4 regions of the Weizmannia acidilactici genome follow, and region 2 is predicted to be linked to each of the others. Evidence: riboswitches for the same ligand, from Rfam matches in the RefSeq annotation. Region 2 holds a riboswitch; each other region holds the start of a gene.

Region 1 (5,884 bases), on a different contig from region 2:
CCGTATTGACAGCGGGGCGATGGAAGTCGGCGATTTGATGGCGTTTATCCAATATGCAATGCAAATCATGTTTTCATTCATTATGCTGTCGGTAATGTTTATTATGATTCCTCGTGCGTCCGTATCGGCGGGGCGGATCCGGGAAGTGCTCGATTTGAATACAAAAATCATCGATCCTAAAGAGCCAAAGCAGGCAAATGAAAACTTGTCCAGAACGATTGTGTTTGACAATGTGGCGTTCCGTTATGAAAATGCCGAACAGCCGGTGCTATCCAATATTTCGTTTCAGGCCGGTCCGGGTGAGGTAACGGCTATAATCGGCGGGACAGGATCGGGGAAGTCCACTTTACTGAACTTGATTCCAAGGTTTTATGACGTAACAGAAGGCAGGATTTTAATCGACGGGACAGATATCCGCGAGATGAAGCAGGAAGATTTGCGTAAAAAAATCGGGTTTGTTCCGCAAAAAGCGGTTCTGTTCTCGGGCACGATCGCGGAAAATATTCGCTACGGCAATCAGCAGGCAACAGATGCCGAAGTGGAGCACGCCGCAGAAGTTGCGCAGGCCGCCTCTTTTATAAAAGAAATGCCGGACGGGTTCCAATCAGTGATTTCCCAGGGTGGCACGAACGTTTCCGGCGGGCAGAAGCAGCGCCTGTCGATTGCCAGAGCGCTCGTGAGAAAAGCGGAATTTTATTTGTTTGATGACAGCTTTTCGGCGCTCGATTTTAAAACGGATGCCGCTTTGCGCAGGGCGCTCAAAAAGGAGACGGGAGAATCTTGCGTTTTGATCGTGGCACAACGGGTGAGTACGGTAATGGATGCGGATCGGATTATTGTGCTTGATGAAGGGAAAATTGCCGGGATCGGGACGCACCGCGAACTGCTGGAAACTTGCGGCGTTTACCGCGAAATTGTTTCATCCCAACTGGCAGAGGAGGAATATGCATGAGCGGGGAAACGAAACAAACGCCTCCTGTAAGAAGGGGCCCGGGCGGCCACATGATGGCAGGCATGCCTGCGGAAAAGGCGAAAGATTTTAAAGGTACGCTCAAACGGCTTTTAACGTATTTAAAACCGCAATGGCTGCGGCTTGTGACGGTGCTTTTTACGGCAATTTTAAGCGTCATTTTTACGATTGTCGGGCCGAAAATTATGGGGAAGGCGACAACAAAACTGTTTGAGGGTATGGTCATGAAAATGAAAGGCGTTCCGGGTGCCTATATTGATTTTGATTATATCGGCAAAATTCTTATTTGGCTGGTCGGGTTTTATGTGATCAGCTCGGTCTTTAGTTTTATTCAGCAATATGTGATGGCTGGTGTTGCGCAAAAAACGGTGTACCAGCTGCGTAAAGATGTCGAAGAAAAGCTGGCGCGGCTGCCGCTGAAATATTATGACGCCCGTCAGCACGGGGAAATTTTAAGCCGCGTCATCAATGATGTTGATAATATCAGTTCGACGCTGCAGCAAAGTTTGACGCAGCTGATCACATCGCTTGTGACGATTATCGGTGTCATTGTAATGATGCTATCGATCAGCCCGCTCATGACGCTGATTGTGTTGCTGACGATCCCGCTCAGCATCTTGGCGACGGCGTTTGTGGCGAAGCAATCGCAAAAACATTTTATCAGGCAGCAGCGGGCGCTCGGAGCGGTCAACGGCCATGTTGAGGAAATGTACACGGGCCACCAAATTATCCGCGCTTTCGGCCATGAAGAAAAAACGATTCGCAAATTTGAAGAACTGAATGATAAGCTGTATGAATCAGGCTGGAAGGCGCAATTTATTTCCGGGACAATGATGCCGCTAATGAATTTTGTCAACAATATCGGCTATATGTTTGTCGCTGTTGCCGGTGGCATTCTTGTCACAAAAAACAAGATTGAAGTCGGCGATGTGCAGGCGTTTATCCAGTATTCGCGGCAGTTCTCACAGCCGATTACACAAACGGCCAACATTGCGAATATCATCCAGTCGACGATTGCTTCTGCAGAACGCGTATTTGAAATTTTGGACGAATCGGAAGAAGTGCCGGATGCAAAAGATGCGAAAATACTTGCCCGTCCAAAAGGCGATGTCGTTTTCGACCATGTCCGCTTCGGCTATAAAAACGGCGAGCCGGTCATCGGCAATATGAATATTAATGTCAAGGCCGGCCAGATGGTGGCAATCGTCGGGCCGACCGGTGCAGGGAAAACGACACTGATCAATCTGCTGATGCGGTTTTATGAACTGGACGGCGGCAAAATTACCATTGATGGGATCGATATCCGCGATCTTAAGCGGGATAATTTGCGGACGACATTCGGGATGGTGCTTCAGGATACGTGGCTGTTTAACGGCACGATCCGCGACAATATCGCTTACGGCCGTGAAAATGCTACGGAAGAGGAAATCATCCGGGCAGCAAAAGCGGCGCATGCCGACCATTTTATCCGCGTGCTGCCGGACGGCTATGATACGGTGCTCAATGAAGAAGCAACAAATATTTCCCAAGGGCAGAAGCAGCTTTTGACTATTGCCCGCGCGATTCTCGCCGACCCTGCAATTTTGGTTTTGGATGAAGCAACAAGCAGCGTTGATACGAGAACGGAAGCCGCAATCCAAAAGGCGATGGCCCACCTGATGAAAGGGCGCACGAGTTTTGTTATCGCCCACAGGCTGTCGACGATCCGCGATGCCGATTTGATACTTGTGATGAACCACGGCGATGTGATCGAACAGGGTACCCACCAGTCCCTGCTTGAAAAAGGCGGCTTTTACGCTGATCTTTATTACAGCCAGTTTGCGGCAGGAAGGCAGATTGGTTAAAAAGTTACTTCAGGATATAATGAAAACGGGGCTGTCCCAAAAGTTGGTTAACTGACTTAGGGACATCCCTTTTTCATGCAATGTAAAAATTATCAGAGATTGTTGATGATCGCGAAATTCACTCGCTTTCCTCACGCGTCGTGAGCCTCCTCGCTCGTCCCTCAAGCGCACTGGGTCTCTTCTTGCTCGCTTTTCCCGCAGGAGTCTCGTGAATTTTGCGATCATTATCAAACTACTTTTCAGTGCTTTGGGACAGCCCCTTTTAGTCTGAAAAACAGCATAAACGAACATGCATCGCCGGGCTGTCTTTCTTTAAAATCAGAATCTGATGATTTAATCATCAATACAGGAATGTCTGAATGTTGGACAACGTAATGGCTGACGCTGCCAAGGAATTCCTTAATGCCGCTTCATCCCCTGCTTCCCATGGATGATCAGGTCGCATTATAGGAAGAATTATATTTAATCGTACCGGCAAACCACCGTCTGGCCGGGATCGAGGAAATAGATTTAATAGAGGTGGCAGACGAACCGTTTATTCTTTTTAAGGATGACACTGCACTTCGAGAGGTCATTGATAAACTATGCGTTGAGGCGGGTTTCGAACCAAAGGTGGCCTTTGAAGGATTGGAGGAACGAACTGTCGCAGATCTTGTTGGAGCTGGTTTAGGTGTAGCGCTTATTCCGTTTATCCCCGATGTGAATGAAAGTAAAATCTCAGTCATACGGGTACGAAATCTCCAATGCTCCCGCAGAATTTACATGGTGTGGAAAGCGGAAGGCTATATGTCCCCGGCAGTTACATCTTTTAAGAACTTTATCATTAAAAATCTGTAAATCGTTTTAAGCTGACGGATCATAAAGCGGTGTAGGATGACAAATTCAAAGTTTTGTAGTATGATTAATATGACAATTGAAAATTCTTATCAAGAGTGGCGGAGGGAATGGCCCAATGAAGCCCGGCAACCGCAGATGTCTATCTGAAAGGTGCTAATTCCAGCAGGATTGATTCCTGAAAGATAAGAGGCGTTTGATTGAAAACTTCTTCTTATCGGGGAAGTTTTTTTTCATACATACACAAAGGAGAGGAACAACAGATGAAATACGGCTTTTGGCTGCCGATTTTTGGCGGATGGCTGCGGAATGTTGAGGATGAAAACATGCTGCCGACGTTTGATTACGCGAAAACAGTGACCCAGTCTGCTGAAAAATGGGGATATGACACGACTTTAATCGCAGAACTCTACTTAAATGACATAAAGGGACCTGAAAGCGATTCGCTCGAAGCATGGTCGACGGCTGCTGCACTCGCAGCTGTTACGGAAAAAATCGAAATTATGGCAGCAGTCCGCCCCGGTTTCCACAATCCGGCCGTTACCGCAAAAATGGCGGCAAACATTGACCGCATCAGCAACGGCCGCTTTACCTTAAATGTTGTTTCAGCATGGTGGGAAGGCGAAGCGAAGCAGTACGGCGGCATTTTCACCGCCCATGATGAGCGCTATGACATGACGGAAGAATTTGTGGATGTGCTGAAAGGAATGTGGACAGAAGAGACGTTTTCGTATGACGGCCGTTTTTACAAAATTGAAAATGCGCATCTTGCGCCAAAACCGGTGCAAAAGCCGTATCCGCGTCTTTATGCGGGTGGGGAAAGCGAGCGTGGCAAGCAGGCAATTGTGAACGGTTGTGATGCTTACGTGATGCACGGCGGCACGGTGGAAGAACTGCGCGCCAAAATTGCGGACATGAAAAAGCGACGTGAAGCGGCAGGCAAAAAACCGTTTGAATCGTTCGGCATGGCGGCTTATGTGATTTGCCGCGATACGGAAGAAGAAGCGCAGGCGGAACTGGCCCGGATTACGGATGTAAAGGAAACGAGCGGGTATGCCGGCTACAAAGATTTTGTCAGCAAATCGCAACTTGAGCAGCAAGTAAAATTGTATGATTATTCCGTCTCCAACCGCGGGTTGCGGCCGAATTTAATTGGCACGCCCGAGCAGATTGCTTCCCGCATCAAGGAATTTGAAGATGCCGGTGTTGATTTGCTGTTGTTGCAGTTTTCCCCGCAACTGGAAGAGATGGAACGTTTTTCAAAACAAGTCATGCCGTTATTGGAATAAACAAAAACTGGAAAATAGGAGGAAACTGCGTGGCTAAGATTTATGTTTTGCATGAAAATCAGGAATGGACGGACCATTTGGTAAAGAGGTTCGAAGAATTGGGCCTGCCTTATGAGCTTTGGTTCTTGGATGAAGGGACGGTGGATCTGACTTCGGAGCCGCCGGAAGGGATTTTTTTCAGCCGGATGAGCGCTTCCTCACACACGAGGGAACATACCTATGCCCCTGAACTGACATCGGCCGTTTTGGCTTGGCTCGAGCGACACGGGCGCCGGGTCATCAACGGTAGCAGCGCGCTCCGGCTTGAAGTGAGCAAAGTGAACCAGTATATGGAACTGGAGAAATACGGGATCCGCACGCCGAAAACGATTGCCGCGGTCGGAAAGAAACAAATGATCAAAGCCGCAGAAAAACTTGGGGCCTCTGCTTTTATCACGAAACATAACCGCGCGGGCAAAGGACTCGGCGTCCAGCTTTTTCATTCGGTTGATGCGCTCAAGGAGTATGTTGAAAGTGATGTGTTTGAAGAACCGCGGGACGGCGTGACACTTGTGCAGGAATACATTGAATCACCGGAGCATTACATTACCCGCTGCGAATTCATCGGCGGAAAATTTGTGTACGCGGTCCGGGTGGATACGTCGGGAGGTTTTGAACTCTGCCCTGCCGATGCCTGCCAAATCGGCGGCCTGTTCTGCCCTGCCGGCGAGGAAACGGAACAAAAACCGAAGTTCCAAATTATTGACGATTTTAACGAGCCGATTATTCAAAAATACGAAGAACTACTGCGCGGCAACGGGATCAAGGTTGCGGGCATTGAGTTTATCCGCAATGCGGACGGCGAAATTTTTACGTACGACATCAATACGAATACAAATTATAATTCCGATGCCGAAGCGGCTGCGGGAAAATACGGCATGCTTGAATTGGCCAAGTTTTTGCGGGCG
Region 2 (5,884 bases):
CTTGGCGGAAGCCGTTTCGGAAATTATTGTATCAACAATAAGTGGAGAGGAAAACGATCTGTTGGACATTAAAATTCTTGATGATTTTTCACAGGCAAATTTGGATGAAATGGTAGAAATCTATCAATCTGTCGGCTGGAATAATCATACGAAAGCGATCATTACACAGGTTTTTCAAGCAATGTGACTGCATTGGCGTCGGAGCAGGATTGTCGGTTTTGGCCGGGCACTGTCAGACTGCGTTTTTAATGCTGCCATTTACGATGTCGTCGTACACCGCGATTTTCAAGGCCGCGGCGTCGCAAGGTACATCATGGAATATTTGCTTCGTGAACTGCGCGGTGTTTCCTGCGTCCATTTGATCTCCACCATCGGGAAATGAAGCATTTTACCGAAAATTTGGCTTTAAAAAAATTAAAACCGGTATGGCGCATTATCTTCGTGAAAGCTTGGCGGACGAGTATTTGGAATAACCTTACATGAAAGGGGAGAAAGCACATCCAAATTATGGCCGAAAATAAAGTTTTACACACGGGTCATCCAATCCGCTATACGCATGCCAAAACAGATTCTGATCGGATTTGCTTCATGTTCTCCGGCGACGGGTATACATACGAAAAACCGCTCCTTTACTATGCTACGATGGTGATGTTGGAAAACCGTATCGATGTTGTCCAGATCCATTACGCGTATGAAGCCGATCTGCTGAAAAAGCCGCTTGAGGACGTTACGGAAACGCTTATGGCTGACATTGATACGGTGATCGAAGAAGTGCTCCAAAACGGGGAATATCAAGATAGTGTTTTTCTCGGAAAGTCGCTCGGGACGATTTCCATCGCGAATGCACTGATGAAAAGGCAGGGTTTTTCCGGTTCGAAAATTTTGCTTACACCGCTGTTAAATATTGTACCGGTTTTTGAATCGCTTTTGAAAAGCGGACATGCCGGCCTGCTCGTGATCGGGGATCAGGACCTGCATTTTGATATTGACAAAATTGAACAGCTGCGCCAAACCCGTTTTCAAATCGAAGTGATCCCGAACGGCAACCATTCTTTGGAAATCGGCGAATTTGATACGCCAGCGTCCATTTCTGCTTGGCCAATATAATGGAAAAAATAAAAGAAGCAGTGCATGAAGCATGCATTGCTTCTTGAAGGCGGCTAAATGTACTTTTCTAAAATGATTTTGGCTCTTTCGTCCAAATTGTAGGCAGTTGTTTAAGCGAAAAATATTTTAGGTGTAAGCTCTCGCCGTCTTCCATGGCCAATTCGCCTGTGGCCCCTTCAGCGATCTAAACGCCGATGACATTGTTATTTCATCTCTGTTTGGATACCGGAAATATAATTCTTTTCCGGGCAACAGATCAACAAACCGAAAAGATGCTTTCGCGCAGGCCGGTTTCCTCATACAATGCGCGGGCTTTCCGTTTCTTCAAAACTTTCACCTATTTCCATCGCACCCGCCCGGAAACTCCATTCTTTTGTATCGGAGCGGAACTGGAATAACATCTCGCGCTTTTCGTTCATGACAATGACGGTTGAGCCGGCGAAAATAATTGGTATGCTTACAATAAATTTTCTGGATTCTTTTACATATTCAGCCGTGATTGCCCACTCTTTCTAAAGTTTTTTTACCAACAGTATTTCATCCCGGATCGGTATTCTGTTGTCTGCAATAAGCGGGATCCCCGGCTTTCTTTTTCTTGCCTCTTCACCGGCATTTATAAACAATTGGCCAACCTGTAACCCTTTTTTTGGTAAAACTTCAGCGCATGCAAATTATCATTCGTTGTGATCAGTTTGATTTGCGAACATGATTTTTCTTTTTCCGCTTTTTCAACTTCCTTCAGGAGGGCGGATCCGACTCCTTTGTCTTCCACGATACTGTCCAGTGAGATCATCTCGCATTCGTTTTCTCTTATTATATAAGTAACTAAACCAATCATCTTGTTATCTTCGCTGACTGCGGCAAAACCATCCAGTTTGTCACATTTATATATGCCGCTTGAAATCACCATTTCCGAGCATCCCAATGTTTGGTAAAAAATGCACTTACAACAGCTTCCGGCATATCGCTTTTTGGAATGACATTCATTTTCCCACCCCATTATTTTTATAGCTTTAAGTTATTTTGATATTCCATTTCCCAACCGCTTTGCGGCAGGGGCTTTATCGGCAGCATGGTGCCCAGGAGCGCGATAACTGCACATCCAATAAAAATATAGCATATGGAATCTTACCTGTTGATGATCGCGAAATTTACGAGACTCCTGCGGGATAAGCGAGCAAGAAGAGCCCCCTCGTGCTAAGGTACGAGCGAGGAGGCTAGCGATGCGTGTGAAAAGCGGAAAGTGCGTGAATTTCTCGATCATCAACATTCTTCGATAAAAAAGGACCCCTAAGTCTGTTTACCGATTTTTGGGCCAGCCACGTTAGAGGAAAATTTTCCCGAAGAAATGGTTTTAAGAAGCTTTGTCAGGACCGTTCGAGCAAAATAAAACTCCTGAAACAGTCCTTAGAAGCTTTATAAAGACCATTTGAGTAACATTTCTGCTTAAAAGGGGCTTTTGGGCCGGCACCGGTAATGATGGCGGGAAGGCCGCGCCCGTTCCCGTGGGGTATAAACATCTTCCCATTAAATATTACCGAACTCTCAACAAAATTAAAAATGCCAACTGTATTTTTGCACATTATTTGGTACAATTATTAAAAAATGCGAGATGAATAAACATGGTTAATCAACTTTCATTAAAAGAACACTTAGAGCAGCTAGAAGAAAAATTATTACAGCCGGAAGTCCGGGGATCACGGGAAGAACTAAAAAAATTGCTTGCCGACAATTTTTTCGAGATCGGCAGTTCCGGAAAAATTTTATACAAAAACGAGGAAATCGGGGAAGAGGGAATCGGAAAGGTGGAAATGGTTTTGAGTGATTTTGAAATCCATCCCTTGTCCGAAGAAATTGTACTTGTGACTTACCATATTTTTAATAAAGAAAACGGGCAGCATTCCCTGCGCAGCTCGATATGGAAGCATACAGAAGGCAAGTGGAAGATGCGTTTCCACCAAGGAACGAAGACGGGTGATTCAAACTGACCATCCGAACCGCGGAACACAACATTTATAAGACAATTTCCAAATATGTTTTCGAAAAATAATTGACTATTGGGCAAATTAACTATATAATAGTTTTCAATGATTTCTAAATAATTTTTATTACTTCTTATCAAGAGAGGTGGAGGGAAGGGCCCTTTGAAACCTCGGCAACAGGTTGAAAAACACTGTGCCAATTCCTGCAGACATTTGTCTGAAAGATAAGAATAGTTGAATCGCGTGGATCGCAACTCTTCTTATCTTTCGGTAAGAAGGGTTTTTTAGTGGGATAGGCACAAAAACAAGGAGGTAGCTGTTACTGCAAATCCAAGTAAACATCCCTGTCTATTTGGATTAAGAATCGATAGATAACACAAACATACATATAAGGCATTGCGATAAAACAAGTTTGTGTGAGGTGGAAATCTTGCCATTAAGCGTACAAAACAGCCCATTTAGTAAAGAACAGGCAGAACAATTGAACCGATTGCTGGAAACCTTATCGGATCAGCAAAAATTGTGGTTGAGCGGTTATTTAACTTATCCGCTCGCTGAACAAGCGGCGAATGATACAGGTTCCGTTGCAGTTGCGGAAAAAACAGTGCAGCTTGCTACGAAAGAAGTTACGGTTCTTTACGGTTCAGAGACCGGAAATGCCCAGTCCCTTGCCGAAGAATTTTCCGCTAAGTTGAAAGAAAAACAGTTCAAAGTATCTTTTTCACCGTTGGATGCTGTAAAACCGAGAGATTTAAAGAATGCCAAACACCTGTTGATCATCACAAGCACTCAGGGAGAAGGGGATCCGCCGGACAACGCCTTATCTTTTTATGAATTGATCCACAGCAGAAAAGCCCCGAAACTGGATGGAGTCAAGTTTTCTGTATTGGCACTCGGGGACCAGTCTTATGAATTTTTCTGCAAAACCGGAAAAGATATCGACAAAAAATTGGAAGAGTTGGGCGGAGAACGGTTTTATCCGCGTGTTGATTGCGATGTCGATTATGAGGAATCGGCAGCGGAGTGGTTTGAAGGCGTTACAGGCGTGCTGGAGGCGTCCGAAAGCCTGTATCCAGCAGGCGGAGAGACTGCAGGGGCAGCTCCAAAAGCGCAGGAAACCGCTTTTTCAAAATCCAATCCATTCCATGCGGAAGTACTTGAAAATATCAATTTAAACTGGGAAGGTTCGAATAAAGAGACACATCATCTTGAATTGTCGCTTGAAGGATCAAACTTCACGTTTGAACCTGGGGACAGCATAGGGATCTATCCGGAAAATGAACCGGAACTGGTTGACCGGCTGATCCAAAAGCTGAACTGGAACCCTGAGGAACCGGTCACGATCAATAAAAAAGGCGATGTCCTGCCGATAAGGGAAGCTTTGCTTTACCACTATGAAATTACGAGATTAACAAAACCACTGCTCCAGCAGGCGGGAACGCTTTTCGAAAACAGCGCTTTGGCGACATTGCTCGAAAAGGAAGATGAGGCAAAAGCTTATCTTAACGGCCGTGATCTGGTCGATTTGGTGGAAGATTTCCCGCCGCAAAAAGTGAAACCGGAAGTTTTTGTGAAAATCCTCCGGAAAATGCCGCCGCGGCTTTATTCGATCGCAAGCAGTTATAAAGCGAATCCGGACGAAGTGCATCTTGTGATTGCCTTAGACCGGTTTGAGGCAAACGGAAGGCTGCGTTCGGGCGTCTGCTCCGGGCAAATTGCCGGCCGGGTTAAGCCGGGCGACCGCCTGCCGGTTTACGTCCACCGGAATCCGAATTTCAAACTCCCGGCTGACCAGGATGCGCCAATTATCATGATCGGGCCGGGCACCGGTGTCGCGCCGTTCCGTTCATTCTTGGAGGAAAGGGAAGCGGAAGGCATTACCGGAAGAACATGGCTGTTTTTCGGCGACCAGCATTTTTCGACCGACTTTCTTTATCAGCTCGATTGGCAAAACTGGATGAAAAACGGTGTGCTCGAGCGGATGGACGTTGCTTTTTCCCGCGACCAGGAGGAAAAAGTATATGTCCAGCACCGGATGTTTGAAAAGAGCAAAGATTTTTATGCGTGGCTGGAAGACGGTGCCTATGTTTATGTCTGCGGCGATGAGAAGCATATGGCTCGCGATGTCCATGAAGCTTTGATCGAAATTCTTGAAAAAGAAGGAAATATGACGAGGGAAGAAGCAGAAGGTTATTTAAAAGACATGCGCCAGCAAAAACGTTACCAGCGTGATGTTTATTAACAGAAAGGAGCAGAATAATGTCTGGTAAAAAACTTGATCCGCTTGAAACAATAAAAGAAAACAGCCGATTTTTAAGGGGAACAATTGCGGAGGGACTTAAAGACACTTTAACCGGCGCCATTTCGGATGACGACAATAAATTGCTGAAATTCCACGGCAGCTACCAGCAGGATGACCGCGATGTCCGCAATGAACGGCGCAAAAAGAAACTCGAGCCTGCTTACCAGTTTATGGTGCGGGTACGCATCCCGGGCGGCGTTGCGACACCGGAACAGTGGCTCGTAATGGATGAACTGGCCCATAAATACGGGAATGGAACGTTGAGAATGACTACGCGGCAGACTTTCCAAATGCACGGCATATTAAAAAAGAATTTGAAACAGGCGATCCGGGAAATGAACGAGGCGCTGATGACAACTTTGGCCGCCTGTGGGGATGTCAACCGCAATGTGATGTGCAATCCGAATCCATACCAGTCGGATGTGCATGCAGAAGTGTACGAGTGGGCGAAAAAAACGAGCGACCACTTGCTGCCGAGGACTTCCGCTTATCA
Region 3 (5,884 bases), on a different contig from region 2:
TGTTTCTGTCAGCGACCGCCAGCTGGCGACGGAAGCGTTGCGGATCATGGAAGATCGCGCGTTCAATGTGCTTCCGGTTGTAAAGGCAGGGAAGAAACCGGTTGCAATGCTCCGTATCCAGGATTTGACGAGGCTGGGGCTATAGCGGATGGCGAAGATCAAATGCATTGTAATGGACGTGGACGGCGTGCTGACGGACGGGCGTCTCATCATGGAGGAAGACGGGCAGGAATGGAAAGCGTTCCACAGCATGGACGGGTTGGGCATCACGCTGGCAAAATCGGCCGGTATCCGGTTCGCCATCATTACAGGGCGTAAATCGGGCATTGTCAGCCGCCGGGCAAAAGAACTCGGGATTGATGAAGTGCACCAGGGGATCCGCGACAAGTTCACCGTTTTTACGGAACTTGTTTCGCGGTTCGGCCTGTCTTTTGATGAAACCTGTTATATCGGCGATGATTTGAACGACCTTATGATCATGCGTGAAGCCGGTTTTTCGTGCGCACCAAGGAATGCGGCCAAATGGGTCAAACAGGAAGCTGATTATGTCACAGAAAAAAACGGCGGGGAAGGTGCAGTCCGCGAAGTCATCGATTTGATTTTGTCCAGGCAGTATGATTATGAAAAACTCGCCCTGCATTTTTTATACGAAAAAGTGGAGTTAAAACAGTAAGACAAAAGAAAATTTTTTCATAAAAAAGCTTGACGAATCCAAAAAAATGGTATAATTTTAATGAAAAGTATAAATATTATAGTTCTTATCAAGAGAGGTGGAGGGAATGGCCCAATGAAGCCTCAGCAACCTTCAATGCGCATGTACATTGAAAAGGTGCTAAGTCCAGCAAGTTATGGAACCATAACTTGAAAGATAAGAAGAACGGCTGAGTGTTAATAAAAAGCAAAAGTCTTCTTCTTATTGGAGAAGGCTTTTTTATTTACCATTTGAAGGAGTGTCAAGCATGTACCATACGGAAACGAAACTTGCACAGATCGGAAACCGCAGCGAAGACAGGACAGGCGCCGTCAACCCTCCTGTATATTTTTCTACCGCTTACCGCCATGAAGGGATCGGGCAGTCGACCGGATATGACTACTCCCGCACCGGCAATCCGACAAGGCAATTGCTCGAAGAAACGATTGCGGATCTGGAAGGGGGAGACCGGGGATTTGCCTGCAGTTCCGGCATGGCTGCGATTTTCACCGTTTTGTCTTTATTCCAATCCGGCGATGAATGGATTGTGAGTGATGATTTATACGGCGGTACATACCGCTTGCTCGAGCAGGGCTATAAAAAATGGGGGTTGTGTTGTAAGTATGTAAACACTTGCCATCCGGAAAATATAGAGAAGGAAATCACCCCGAAAACAAGAGCCATTTTTCTCGAAACTCCGACCAATCCCCTCATGCAGCAGACCGATATTGCCGCGGTTGCTGAAATCGCCAAAAAATACGGGATTTTGCTGATTGTTGACAATACCTTTTATACCCCTCTTTTGCAGCAGCCGATCAAACTTGGCGCAGACATTGTCATCCACAGCGCGACAAAATATTTGGGCGGGCATAACGATGTGCTTGCCGGCCTGATTGTCGCAAAAGGGGAAGAGATTTGCGAACAACTCGCCCTTTACCATAACGGCGCCGGCGCCACGCTCAGCCCGTTTGACTCGTGGCTTTTAATGCGCGGCATGAAAACATTGGCTTTAAGGATGGAAAAGCATGAAAAAAATGCAAAAGCTGTAGCGGAATTTCTGAACGGGCATCCGGATGTGGACGATGTGCTTTATCCGGGGAGAGGCGGGATGCTGTCTTTCCGGATCAAGGATGAGGCATGGGTTGATCCGTTCTTAAGGGGCCTGTCTTTGATCACGTTTGCGGAAAGCCTCGGCGGGACGGAAAGTTTTATCACCTACCCGGCAACGCAGACGCATGCCGACATTCCGGAAGAAAAACGGATCCAATCGGGCGTTGACAACCGGCTGCTCCGCTTTTCGGTCGGGATTGAAGATGTGCGCGATTTAATCGCAGATATTGAAAAAGCTTTTGCCAAAATCCATGAAGGGGTGCAAGTGCGATGACAAACGCTTATTCTTTTCAAACAAAGCTTTTACATAACAGCCATAAAATCGACCCGGCAACCGGAGCAGTAAGCGTGCCGATCCAGCATGCTTCGACTTACCACCAGTTCGATGTGGATCATTTCGGGAAATACGATTACAGCCGTTCGCTCAATCCGACAAGGGAGGCGCTTGAAGATGTGATCGCGGAACTTGAGGGGGGCGTGAGAGGCTTTGCATTTTCTTCCGGCATGGCCGCGATTTCGACGGCCTTCCTGCTGCTTTCGGCGGGTGATCATGTCGTCATTACCGAAGATGTGTACGGCGGCACGTTCCGGATGGTGACGGAAGTCTTGTCCCGGCTCGGCATTGAGCATACGTTTGTCGACATGACCAATTTGGAAGAAGTACGGCAGGCTGTCCGCCCTAATACAAAAGCTTTTTATGTGGAGACCCCGTCGAACCCGCTGCTAAAAGTGACCGACATCAGGAAGGTAAGCGGAATCGCTAAAGAAATCGGCGCGTTGACGTACGTGGATAATACGTTTTTAACGCCTGCTTTGCAAAGGCCGCTCGAACTCGGGGCGGATATCGTCTTGCACAGCGCGACGAAATTTTTGTCGGGGCACAGCGATGTTGTCGCCGGGCTTGCCGTTGTGAAAGACGAAGCATTGGCTGCAAGGCTTGGTTTCTTGCAAAATTCATTCGGGGCGGTGCTCGGCGTCCAGGATGCGTGGCTTGTCCTGCGGGGGTTGAAAACATTGCATGTAAGGCTTAAGCAGTCGCAGCAGTCGGCCATCCAAATCGCGCATTATTTGGATGCGCATCCGCTCGTGCGCAAAGTGCATTTCCCGGAACTGGAGCATCATCCGCAGCATGACCTGCAAAAGCGGCAGGCGGATGGGCCGGGCGCGGTGCTGTCGTTTGAGCTGGAAAATGAAGAAGCGCTCCGGGCATTTACCAAGCATGTAAAAATTCCGGTTTTTGCCGTCAGCCTCGGAGCGGTGGAATCGATCCTGTCTTACCCGGCGAAAATGTCCCATGCCGCAATGCCGTCTGAAGATCGGAGAAAACGCGGTATTGCCGACAGCCTGCTGCGCTTGTCGGTCGGGCTCGAGAACCCAGATGATCTCATTGCCGACTTTGAACAGGCATTTGCTTATGTACGGGAGGGGGCAGCTGTGAAATGACAATCAAAAAAGGGGGGCTGCTGACGGCTGGGCCCCCTTTTTGATTTTTTTAAAAGGACAAAAGGAAGCCAGTGGGGCCGTAAATTGTCTAAATAAAAAGGCTAACAAGACAAAATGGAGCCCGCAAAGCCGCCAACTGTCTAATTAATGCAGCATCAATAAAAAGGTTGCCCAACCATCTCGGACAAGCCCTCAACTTTACTCTTCCCAGTTTTCCTTCAAAATAATTTGATCGACAACCCTGGCGCTGGATTTGCCGTCTGTGTCGTCGAAGAAGTATTGGACGAACGGTTTGATTTTATGAATATCGAATTGTTCCTTTTTGATCGTTTCAATCATTTCGTCCGTATTTCGGATCAGCGGGCCTGGGATAAAGGATTTGTAATCGTAGTAGAAATCTCGCTTCCGCACATATTCTTCCACATCGAAGGCAAAAAACAACATAGGTTTGTTCAATAAAGCAAATTCGAAGCAAACCGATGAGTAGTCGGTAATCAAAATATCCGTTACAAACAGCAGGTCATTGATTTCACGGTAGGACGAAAAGTCATAGAAAAAGTCGCTGTACTGGTACGGAATGCTAAAATCATTTTTCACGAACGGATGGATCTTAAATAAAAAGACATACTCATCCTTCAATTCATGGTAAAGCTTGTCCAAATTCAGCACTTCCATCGGGAAATGGGCGGACTGTTGGCCGTTTCCCCTGAATGTTGGGGCAAACATGATGACTTTTTTATCTTTCAAAAACGGATATTCCTCATACAGCGAAGTTTTTACCTGTTCCTGGTAAGCCTTATCGAAAAAGACATCGGTCCGCGGGATGCCGGTCGGGATGACTTTCTCAATGTCAATGCCGAACCCTTCCGCATAATGTTTGGCAATATTATGCGAGCTGACAATCGCCTTCGTGTAATTGCGATGGTTTTTCGATTTCGGCGATGGTCCGCCCGGGCGCCCGAGCCGGCTGAAGCCAAACGTTTTAAACGCGCCGACCGCATGCCATAATTGCACAAGCTCGGCATTTTTGCGGATCTTGAGCGGATAGACCATCGGATAAAAGTCGTCCAGCAGGATGAACTTGGACGTTGCCAAATGGTAGGCGAGCTTGACGATGTCTTTGTACGATTTTTCCGCTGCGATCCCTTTTTTCAGCATAAAATGATAATCGAATTCGAGGCCGCGCCGGACCATTTCATCAAATACGAATTTAAAATTCCCGCTCAAGTCTTCCCGGCTGTCGGATGCAAACAAGATTTTCTTTTCCTTTAGTGGGAGCAGTTTGAAAATTTTATATAAAGTCCGGAATCCGACTGACCGCATGAAACGGTAAAAAATGCTGCCTTTTTTCATTTTTTCGAGATTGTACTCGGACGGGTCCAGGTCTTTCAGCTTGGTCGATTCAATTTTCAGCGTTTTTTCCGCTTTATCGTAAGTGGCCAATAAATTATATTTCAATTCTTTCCGTGCAGAGAAATATTCCATTTTGGCCGTATAAAATTTTTGATCGAGAAAATGTTCGATATTGCCGAGCGGATACCGTTTCACATATCTTTTTACGCCTGAGACATGCGCGTCTATATCAATATAGGTTTTATATACGGACTCCGGAAGCGGCATGTTTTTGGACGTGATTGTAGAAAAATTGACTTCCCCTTTAAAACCCGCCCAGTAGTACTGTTCTTTTACATCATCCGGAAGGGAGCCGTCGATTTCGCCGATATACACATCGGATAAAGGAATATAAATTTTATTATTTTTCCCGTCAATCAGGACGAGCCTTTTCCTGACGAGATCTTCATCATGCAACGGGATATTTTCAAGGTAAAAATAGCCCCGGATCCTCATGATCGGACCATTCCAGTAAAGGCCGGCCACCTTCCTTTTGGCGGTGAGGTACCTCTGCTCTTCGATATTCGGAATGACCGGGGATAAATTTTCCAGCAGTTCAATTTCATCTTCCCACTGGCTCATATCTGCCTGGCTGGAGTCAGGCTGTCTGCTAAAAAGTTTGTTGCGGATTTTCCCCGCAATCCTTCTTAAACCCATTTACCAAAACACTCCTACTCAAAAATAAGTTGTTACATTGGCCGGGTGCGTCCGTAATTTCCGGGAATTTTAAGCGGCGCCTTTTCCGGCTGGATCAATGTGTCTACAATCCGTTTACTTGCCTGTCCGTCAAAATCGTCGAAAAAACGGCGTGCAAACTGCCGCACTTTTTCCAAATCGTAGTTCCCGTTTTTGATCCATTGCGCCAATTTGTCCGTCCGGTCGAAAATCGGCCCGGGCACAAATGTCCCGTAATCATAATAAAAATCCCGTTCTTTGATATAATCTTCAATATCTTTCGCATAAAAAGCAATCGGGCGGTTCAAAAGGCTGTAATCGAAAATAATAGATGAATAGTCTGTAATCAAAAGATCTGCCGTGAACAGGATTTCCTCAGTGGTAAAATCTTCATCCAATTGGTATAAAAAGCCTTTGAGCTCCGGACCGGCCTCTATTTTTGATGTCACATACGGATGCAACTTAACGATTAAAGCATAATCGGCACCTAGCACTTTTTGCATAACGGTAAAACGGGGATATGGGGAGTATTCCGTTTCCCCATGGCTTTTTCCCCTGAACGTCGGGGCGAAT
Region 4 (5,884 bases), on a different contig from region 2:
AAAATGCCCGAAATCGCCAAAATGTTGCCGATAATGCTGATGAAATCCATCAAAACCGTCACAAACATGGACTCCTTCGTATAACCGTGGCTTCTCAAGACGGCGCTCAATGCCAAGGAGATGGATTCCAGGAACAGTGATGCCCCGCATATTTTTACAAAAGTAAGGCCGTAATCATAAACCTTCCCGTGGATATCAAAAAACCCGAGAAGGTTCCGGCCAAAGAAAAAGACGATCAGCCCGACGGCAAGCCCGAACCAAAAATTCAACCCGAATGCGGAGTGTGCCACTTGGCGCGCTTCCCGGATTTTTCCGGCCCCTAGGTTTTGGCCAATTAAAATGACGGCGCCGATAGACGTCACATTAAAGATGAGAATGAACATATTTAACAACTGGTTGGCAACGCCCACCCCGGCAGCGGCATTGTCGGAATAGTGGCTGAGCATGAGCGTTGCAATGATCCCGATCCCCATATGCAGGGAAAGTTCAATAAAAAGCGGCCAGGAAATTTGGAACAAGGTTTGGTCCTTGTAGTGCTGTTGTTCTTCCAATGCTTTATCCCCTTTTATCAATGATATTTTTCTATATGTATACGCCGGGTTCCGTTGCCATCCGGCATGTATTTCTCTTCAATACTAGAAACATTGTAATCCTTATTAGAACGCTGTCAATCTACAGGTACTGAAATATCTTGACTTTTTTATAGATAGGATGTTTTTCGGGAAAAAGACTTAAAAAAGCTTTGTTTGCATGTTTACGAAAAGGCAAACAATTGCATGCAAAAATGCAAACATGTTTACAAACATGCAAACACCCCGGTATGATTGGATTTTTGAAAAGTTTACAAAATGCAAACATGTTTACAATTCTATTAAAAAAGTTCAGACTATTGATTATTTTCATAGACTCTTATATTCTATAGAGTAAGTAACAGAAGAAAGCGCTATAAGGGAGGAAAAATGAATGGGAAAGACCCGGATTGCAGCGGTTGATGTGGGCAACGATTCTTTAAAGGCGATTTTTGGAAAACTGGAATATGAACTCAATATTCCGAACGTAATTGCTAGAGATATTGAAGACCGGCCGGTGATCGGCATAGAGGAATTGGACAACAAAAATCCGCTCGAAGGCATCCATGTGAAAGTCCACTCCCCTGCCTTGAAAGAAAATAATGTAATTTACCGTGTCGGGGAGCTTGCGACAAAAAGTGATAATGCAACAGAACTTGACCCGGGCAGCAGCAAATCGGAAGAAGACCAGACGCTCGTCATGCTCTTTACAAGCCTGGCGCTTGATGCTGTAAGGGAAGAAAATGCAAAAGTTTTTACAAAAAACAAAAATGTCATTGATGCCAGTTATACCCTCGGGACAGGCCTGCCGCTCCGCGAAGTGAAAGAAGGGAAAGATGCGGGCTACCGGTCGCAGCTGCTCGGATCTGTCCATCAGGTGGAGTTTCTCGTGACGCCAAAGTACCAGGGATTAAAAGTAAATCTTAAATTTGATGAAGTAAAAGTCTACCCGGAAGGTTTTGCGGCATTCATCAACCTTGTCATGGATAATGATTTAAATATTATCAACCGGGATCTCATTGATAAACGGATCTTAATCCAGGATATCGGCGGATTGTCGACAGATATTGCCGTGATCAAAAACAGGACGGTCGATGATGACCGGGCGCAGGGATTTAACCTCGGCGTTTCGGAAGCGCTTGAGCAAATCCGCGAAGAAATCCGGGTGAAATACGGGGTTGAATTGGACAGCCGGCGTGATGTGGTGGACATTATCACGAAAAAGCATGACCGCAATCATATCATGGTAAAAGGCAGCCGGACAAGCGTCCATGATATTACCGACCGCGTCCTGTTTGACCTTGCCAAAAAACAGTACCGCTTGCTCCGGAATGTCTGGCAGAAAAACTCGCAAACGGAAATTTGCTATTTTGTCGGTGGCGGTTCCGTTGTCCTTAAAGATTATTTAAAAACGTTAAACAACAATTTGGATGGGTACAACATCGATTTCTTTGAAGACGAAAAAGAAAGCATTTGGATGATGGCGAATGCCTACTACAAATTAATTTCGGATTATGTGAGGAAAAACATTAAACCGGAAGACAAAGGAAAGAAACCTGTCGAATCCAAATAAGGTGAAAAGGCATGGAAAAACAAAGTGAGATGAAGAGGGGACAGACGATTGCTTTCCGGATCCCCTCGGACACACCCGACCATATTTTAAGGGAACTCCAAAAGCTGAAAGAAAAAGAAAGAAGGAATTTTTCAAGAAAAATTGCCGAATACGTGGTACAAGGCATCAACCAATCGCTGGTAAAAGAAAAAGAAACGATCACGATCCCGCTTCCCCGGAAGCTGTCGAAAGCCCAGCATGACTGGCTCAAGCATGAACACTCGGAAGCGATGTTGGGCAGCATCGTCTACCAGCTGATCCAGGATCCACTACGGGTGACGTCGCTGTTTGCCGCGTTGGCAAGCAAATCGACAAATATTGACGAAGCCCTGTATTTGCAGGAAGACCTCCCGGAAATAGGGGCGCCGGATAAGACGGAAACAGCGAACGCTGCTGCCCCCGGCACGGTACAGGATGATCTCGATGCTTTCGACTGGAGGACGGCGGTGCAGGAACAGGCTGCCGCGGAAGAACCGGAAAAAGAAGAGGACCTGGAAGATCTGCTTGGAGACTTTCTGGCCAGCATGAATAAATGAAAAGGGTTTTCCACGCTGTCTTGTATGAAAAAGGGCGCCCCAGAGTCAATGATTGACTTTAAGGGTAGCCCCTTTTCATTTTAAGAAATAGTACTATAATGAAAATTAAAAAAAGGGGATGGCAAAGATGGAAAACATCATTGAACTTTCTGGGGTAAGTTTTATGCGGGACGGCAAAAAACTGCTTTCGGATATTAACTGGACCATCCAAAAAGGGGAACACTGGGCTGTCCTTGGTTTAAACGGTTCCGGAAAAACGACTTTGCTCAATATGATCAACGGATATATCTGGCCGACAACCGGCAGCATCCGGGTGCTCGGGCAGACATTCGGAAAAACAAGCCTGCCGGAGCTAAGAAAATCGATCGGCTGGGTGAGTTCGTCGATTCAGGAAAGGATTCCGCGCACCCAGCTTGCCCGCCATGTCGTCATCAGCGGGAAGTATGCCTCAATTGGATTGTATGAGGAATTTACCAAAGAAGACGAAGACAAGGCCATCCACCTGATGGAAAAATTAAATTGCGTTGGTCTTGCGGACAGCCCGTATGAACAATGCTCGCAGGGGGAAAGGCAGAAACTGCTGATTGCACGCGCGTTAATGGCGGAGCCGCGCATCCTGATTTTGGACGAGCCTTGCAACGGGCTGGATCTGTTTGCCCGGGAAATCCTGCTGAAAAGCGTTGAAGAGCTGGCTGGTGATCCAAACGGGCCGGCATTGATTTACGTAACGCACCATCCGGAGGAAATTTCGCCGGTATTCCAAAAGACTTTGCTGCTCAGGCGCGGGGAAGTGTTTCAACAGGGGGACACTTCCGATATGATTGAAAAAACATCGCTCTCCCGCTTCTTTGAACATGAAATCCATGTGGAATGGCGGGGGAACCGGGCTTCATTTCAACTCGTTTGATTTTTGGAAAAATGATGTAAAGAAAAAATATAAAATATGAATTGACAAATCCCTAGTCGTCCACTAATATTTAAAGTATAACAAATGAATAACTTATCAAGAGAGACTGAGGGACAGGCCCAATGACGTCCAGCAACCTTCAAAGCTGCTTTGAAAGGTGCTAATTCCTGCAGAATGTTTCATTCTGAAAGATAAGTCACTTTTACGGCAAACCTCTTTCGAATGAAAGTGGTTTTTTTTTGCCTGAAGCTTACAAAAGGAGATTTTCACATGCTGGTATTAGATGATATTCATAAAGTGTATGGCAAAGGAAAGGAGAAAAAGGTCGAGGCTTTAAAGGGTATCAACCTGCGCGTTGAAAAAGGGGAAATTTTCGGCGTAGTCGGATACAGCGGTGCCGGAAAAAGTACGCTCATCAGATGCGTGAACCTTTTGGAACGGCCGACATCAGGAAAAGTCCTGATTAACGGGGTTGACCTTCTCGCCCTTTCACCGAAAGAACTGCGGAATCAGCGAAAAAAAATCGGGATGATTTTCCAGCAGTTTAACTTGCTCCAATCGAAGACGATTTTCCAAAACGTGGCCATGCCGCTTGTGCTTGAACACCGCCCGAAGGAAGAAATCAAAGCGAAAGTGACCGAGTTATTATCTTTTGTCGGTTTGGAAGACAGAATGAACCATTATCCGGAACAATTATCGGGCGGCCAAAAGCAAAGGGTTGGTATCGCGCGCGCATTGGCAACCGATCCGGACATCCTGCTCTGCGATGAAGCAACGTCGGCCCTTGACCCGAACACAACCGAAGCAGTGCTCGATCTTTTGCGGAAAGTCCGCGACGAGCTCGGCATCACCATTTTAATGATCACGCATGAGATGAATGTCATCCGCGATGTTTGCGATAAAGTAGCGGTGCTGGATGGTGGGAAAATTGTCGAGCAGGGTCCTGTCATCGATATTTTTACAGAACCGAAAACACAGATTGCGAGAAGCTTCGTCAAAACGGTTCTCAATGACTCGATCCCGAAGTCGGTGCAAAAACTGATTGATGAGAGCAGCAAGGAAAACCCGCACGGCATCTATCGGATTCTGTTTAAAGGGGCATCCACCAATGTGCCGCTTTTGTCAAATACCGCGAAACATTTTTCCGTTGATTTGAATGTGCTCCACGGCATGATCACCGAACTCCAGGGCATTCCTTTCGGAAATCTGCTTGTTGAGCTGAAAGGCGATCGTGAAGAGATAGAGCGTGCCATCCAGTACATTCGGGAACATGACGCGATCATCAGGGAGGTGGAACAAAATGGCATTTGATTGGTCATGGTTTTGGCCGGAATTTTTCACGGCAATTAACCAAACACTATACATGGTCATTGTATCCTTAATCATTTCTATTATCATCGGGATTCCAGTCGGCGTCATTCTCGTTATTACCCGGGAAAACGGGATTTTGGAAAATAAATGGATTTTCAATATTTTAAACGTCATTATCAATATTTTCAGATCTATTCCTTTTATCATTTTAGTTGTCGCGATCATCCCGTTTACCCGCCTTATTGTCGGAACGGCGATCGGAACAACGGCAGCAATCGTCCCGCTTGTCCTGTATACGGCTTTTTATATCGGGCGGCTTGTTGAAAGCTCCCTCCTGGAGGTCGATAAAGGCACAATTGAACTCGCCCAGTCCATGGGGGCAACGCCTTGGCAGATCATTTGGAGGTTTTTGCTTCCGGAAGCTTTGGCATCCATTGTCCTGAATTTAACGATTGCGACAATCGGACTGATCGGTGCATCCGCGATGGCAGGGGCTGTCGGGGCTGGCGGGGTCGGCGATTTGGCGATTACGTACGGCTACAACCAGTTCCAAACAGGGGTCATGATTATTACGGTTGTTACACTGATCGTCCTGGTACAGCTTGTTCAGACATTAGGGAATTTCTTATCCAGGAAGATTAGGAGAAAATAAGCTTGCATGGCATTGACCACTGTGAATAAGGTTTACACCTTTCAATAAAAATATTTTCAGGGGGATTTATCACTATGAAAAAATTTGCCATTATTTTATTGGGCCTCATTCTTGTTTTGGCAGGATGCGGAACCAAGAACAATTCAAGTAGCAGCACCACCACCAAGACGATCAAAGTGGGGACAACCACTTCTGAAGTGCCGACTTGGACATTGATCCAAAAACTTGCGAAAAAGAAAAACATCAATATTAAGATTGTCCGTTTTGATGATTACGTACAGCCGAACCTCGCTTTAA

Evidence for each region. Region 2 has a riboswitch for S-adenosylmethionine ahead of GBH70_RS13150 (assimilatory sulfite reductase (NADPH) flavoprotein subunit). Riboswitches for the same ligand answer to the same signal wherever they lie in the genome.
Region 1: linked by a shared signal. The riboswitch ahead of GBH70_RS10300 (LLM class flavin-dependent oxidoreductase) and the one ahead of GBH70_RS13150 (assimilatory sulfite reductase (NADPH) flavoprotein subunit) in region 2 are both predicted to bind S-adenosylmethionine.
Region 3: linked by a shared signal. The riboswitch ahead of GBH70_RS14065 (methionine biosynthesis PLP-dependent protein) and the one ahead of GBH70_RS13150 (assimilatory sulfite reductase (NADPH) flavoprotein subunit) in region 2 are both predicted to bind S-adenosylmethionine.
Region 4: linked by a shared signal. The riboswitch ahead of GBH70_RS10230 (methionine ABC transporter ATP-binding protein) and the one ahead of GBH70_RS13150 (assimilatory sulfite reductase (NADPH) flavoprotein subunit) in region 2 are both predicted to bind S-adenosylmethionine.

Annotation. Positions count from the first base shown of each region.
Region 1 is NZ_BKZR01000025.1:18,315-24,198, forward strand. Features, by position in the region: gene GBH70_RS10280 (ABC transporter ATP-binding protein) at 1-952, shown strand, start outside; gene GBH70_RS10285 (ABC transporter ATP-binding protein) at 949-2,814, shown strand; partial or broken gene GBH70_RS17205 (universal stress protein) at 3,147-3,255, opposite strand; partial or broken gene GBH70_RS10295 (LysR substrate-binding domain-containing protein) at 3,277-3,651, shown strand; SAM riboswitch class I at 3,735-3,840, shown strand; gene GBH70_RS10300 (LLM class flavin-dependent oxidoreductase) at 3,912-4,937, shown strand; gene GBH70_RS10305 (ATP-grasp domain-containing protein) at 4,967-5,884, shown strand, end outside.
Region 2 is NZ_BKZR01000039.1:20,251-26,134, forward strand. Features, by position in the region: gene GBH70_RS13125 (MOSC domain-containing protein) at 1-41, shown strand, start outside; partial or broken gene GBH70_RS13130 (GNAT family N-acetyltransferase) at 62-473, shown strand; partial or broken gene GBH70_RS13135 (alpha/beta hydrolase) at 508-1,154, shown strand; partial or broken gene GBH70_RS13140 (GNAT family N-acetyltransferase) at 1,620-2,094, opposite strand; gene GBH70_RS13145 (nuclear transport factor 2 family protein) at 2,730-3,095, shown strand; SAM riboswitch class I at 3,220-3,320, shown strand; gene GBH70_RS13150 (assimilatory sulfite reductase (NADPH) flavoprotein subunit) at 3,520-5,331, shown strand; gene cysI (assimilatory sulfite reductase (NADPH) hemoprotein subunit) at 5,349-5,884, shown strand, end outside.
Region 3 is NZ_BKZR01000046.1:16,296-22,179, reverse strand. Features, by position in the region: gene GBH70_RS14075 (KpsF/GutQ family sugar-phosphate isomerase) at 1-145, shown strand, start outside; gene GBH70_RS14070 (KdsC family phosphatase) at 149-673, shown strand; SAM riboswitch class I at 756-875, shown strand; gene GBH70_RS14065 (methionine biosynthesis PLP-dependent protein) at 960-2,075, shown strand; gene metC (cystathionine beta-lyase) at 2,072-3,244, shown strand; gene GBH70_RS14055 (CDP-glycerol glycerophosphotransferase family protein) at 3,443-5,293, opposite strand; gene GBH70_RS14050 (CDP-glycerol glycerophosphotransferase family protein) at 5,326-5,884, opposite strand, start outside.
Region 4 is NZ_BKZR01000025.1:3,077-8,960, forward strand. Features, by position in the region: gene GBH70_RS10210 (MATE family efflux transporter) at 1-551, opposite strand, end outside; gene GBH70_RS10215 (ParM/StbA family protein) at 964-2,142, shown strand; gene GBH70_RS10220 (hypothetical protein) at 2,154-2,717, shown strand; gene GBH70_RS10225 (ABC transporter ATP-binding protein) at 2,845-3,624, shown strand; SAM riboswitch class I at 3,715-3,822, shown strand; gene GBH70_RS10230 (methionine ABC transporter ATP-binding protein) at 3,895-4,935, shown strand; gene GBH70_RS10235 (methionine ABC transporter permease) at 4,925-5,587, shown strand; gene GBH70_RS10240 (MetQ/NlpA family ABC transporter substrate-binding protein) at 5,662-5,884, shown strand, end outside.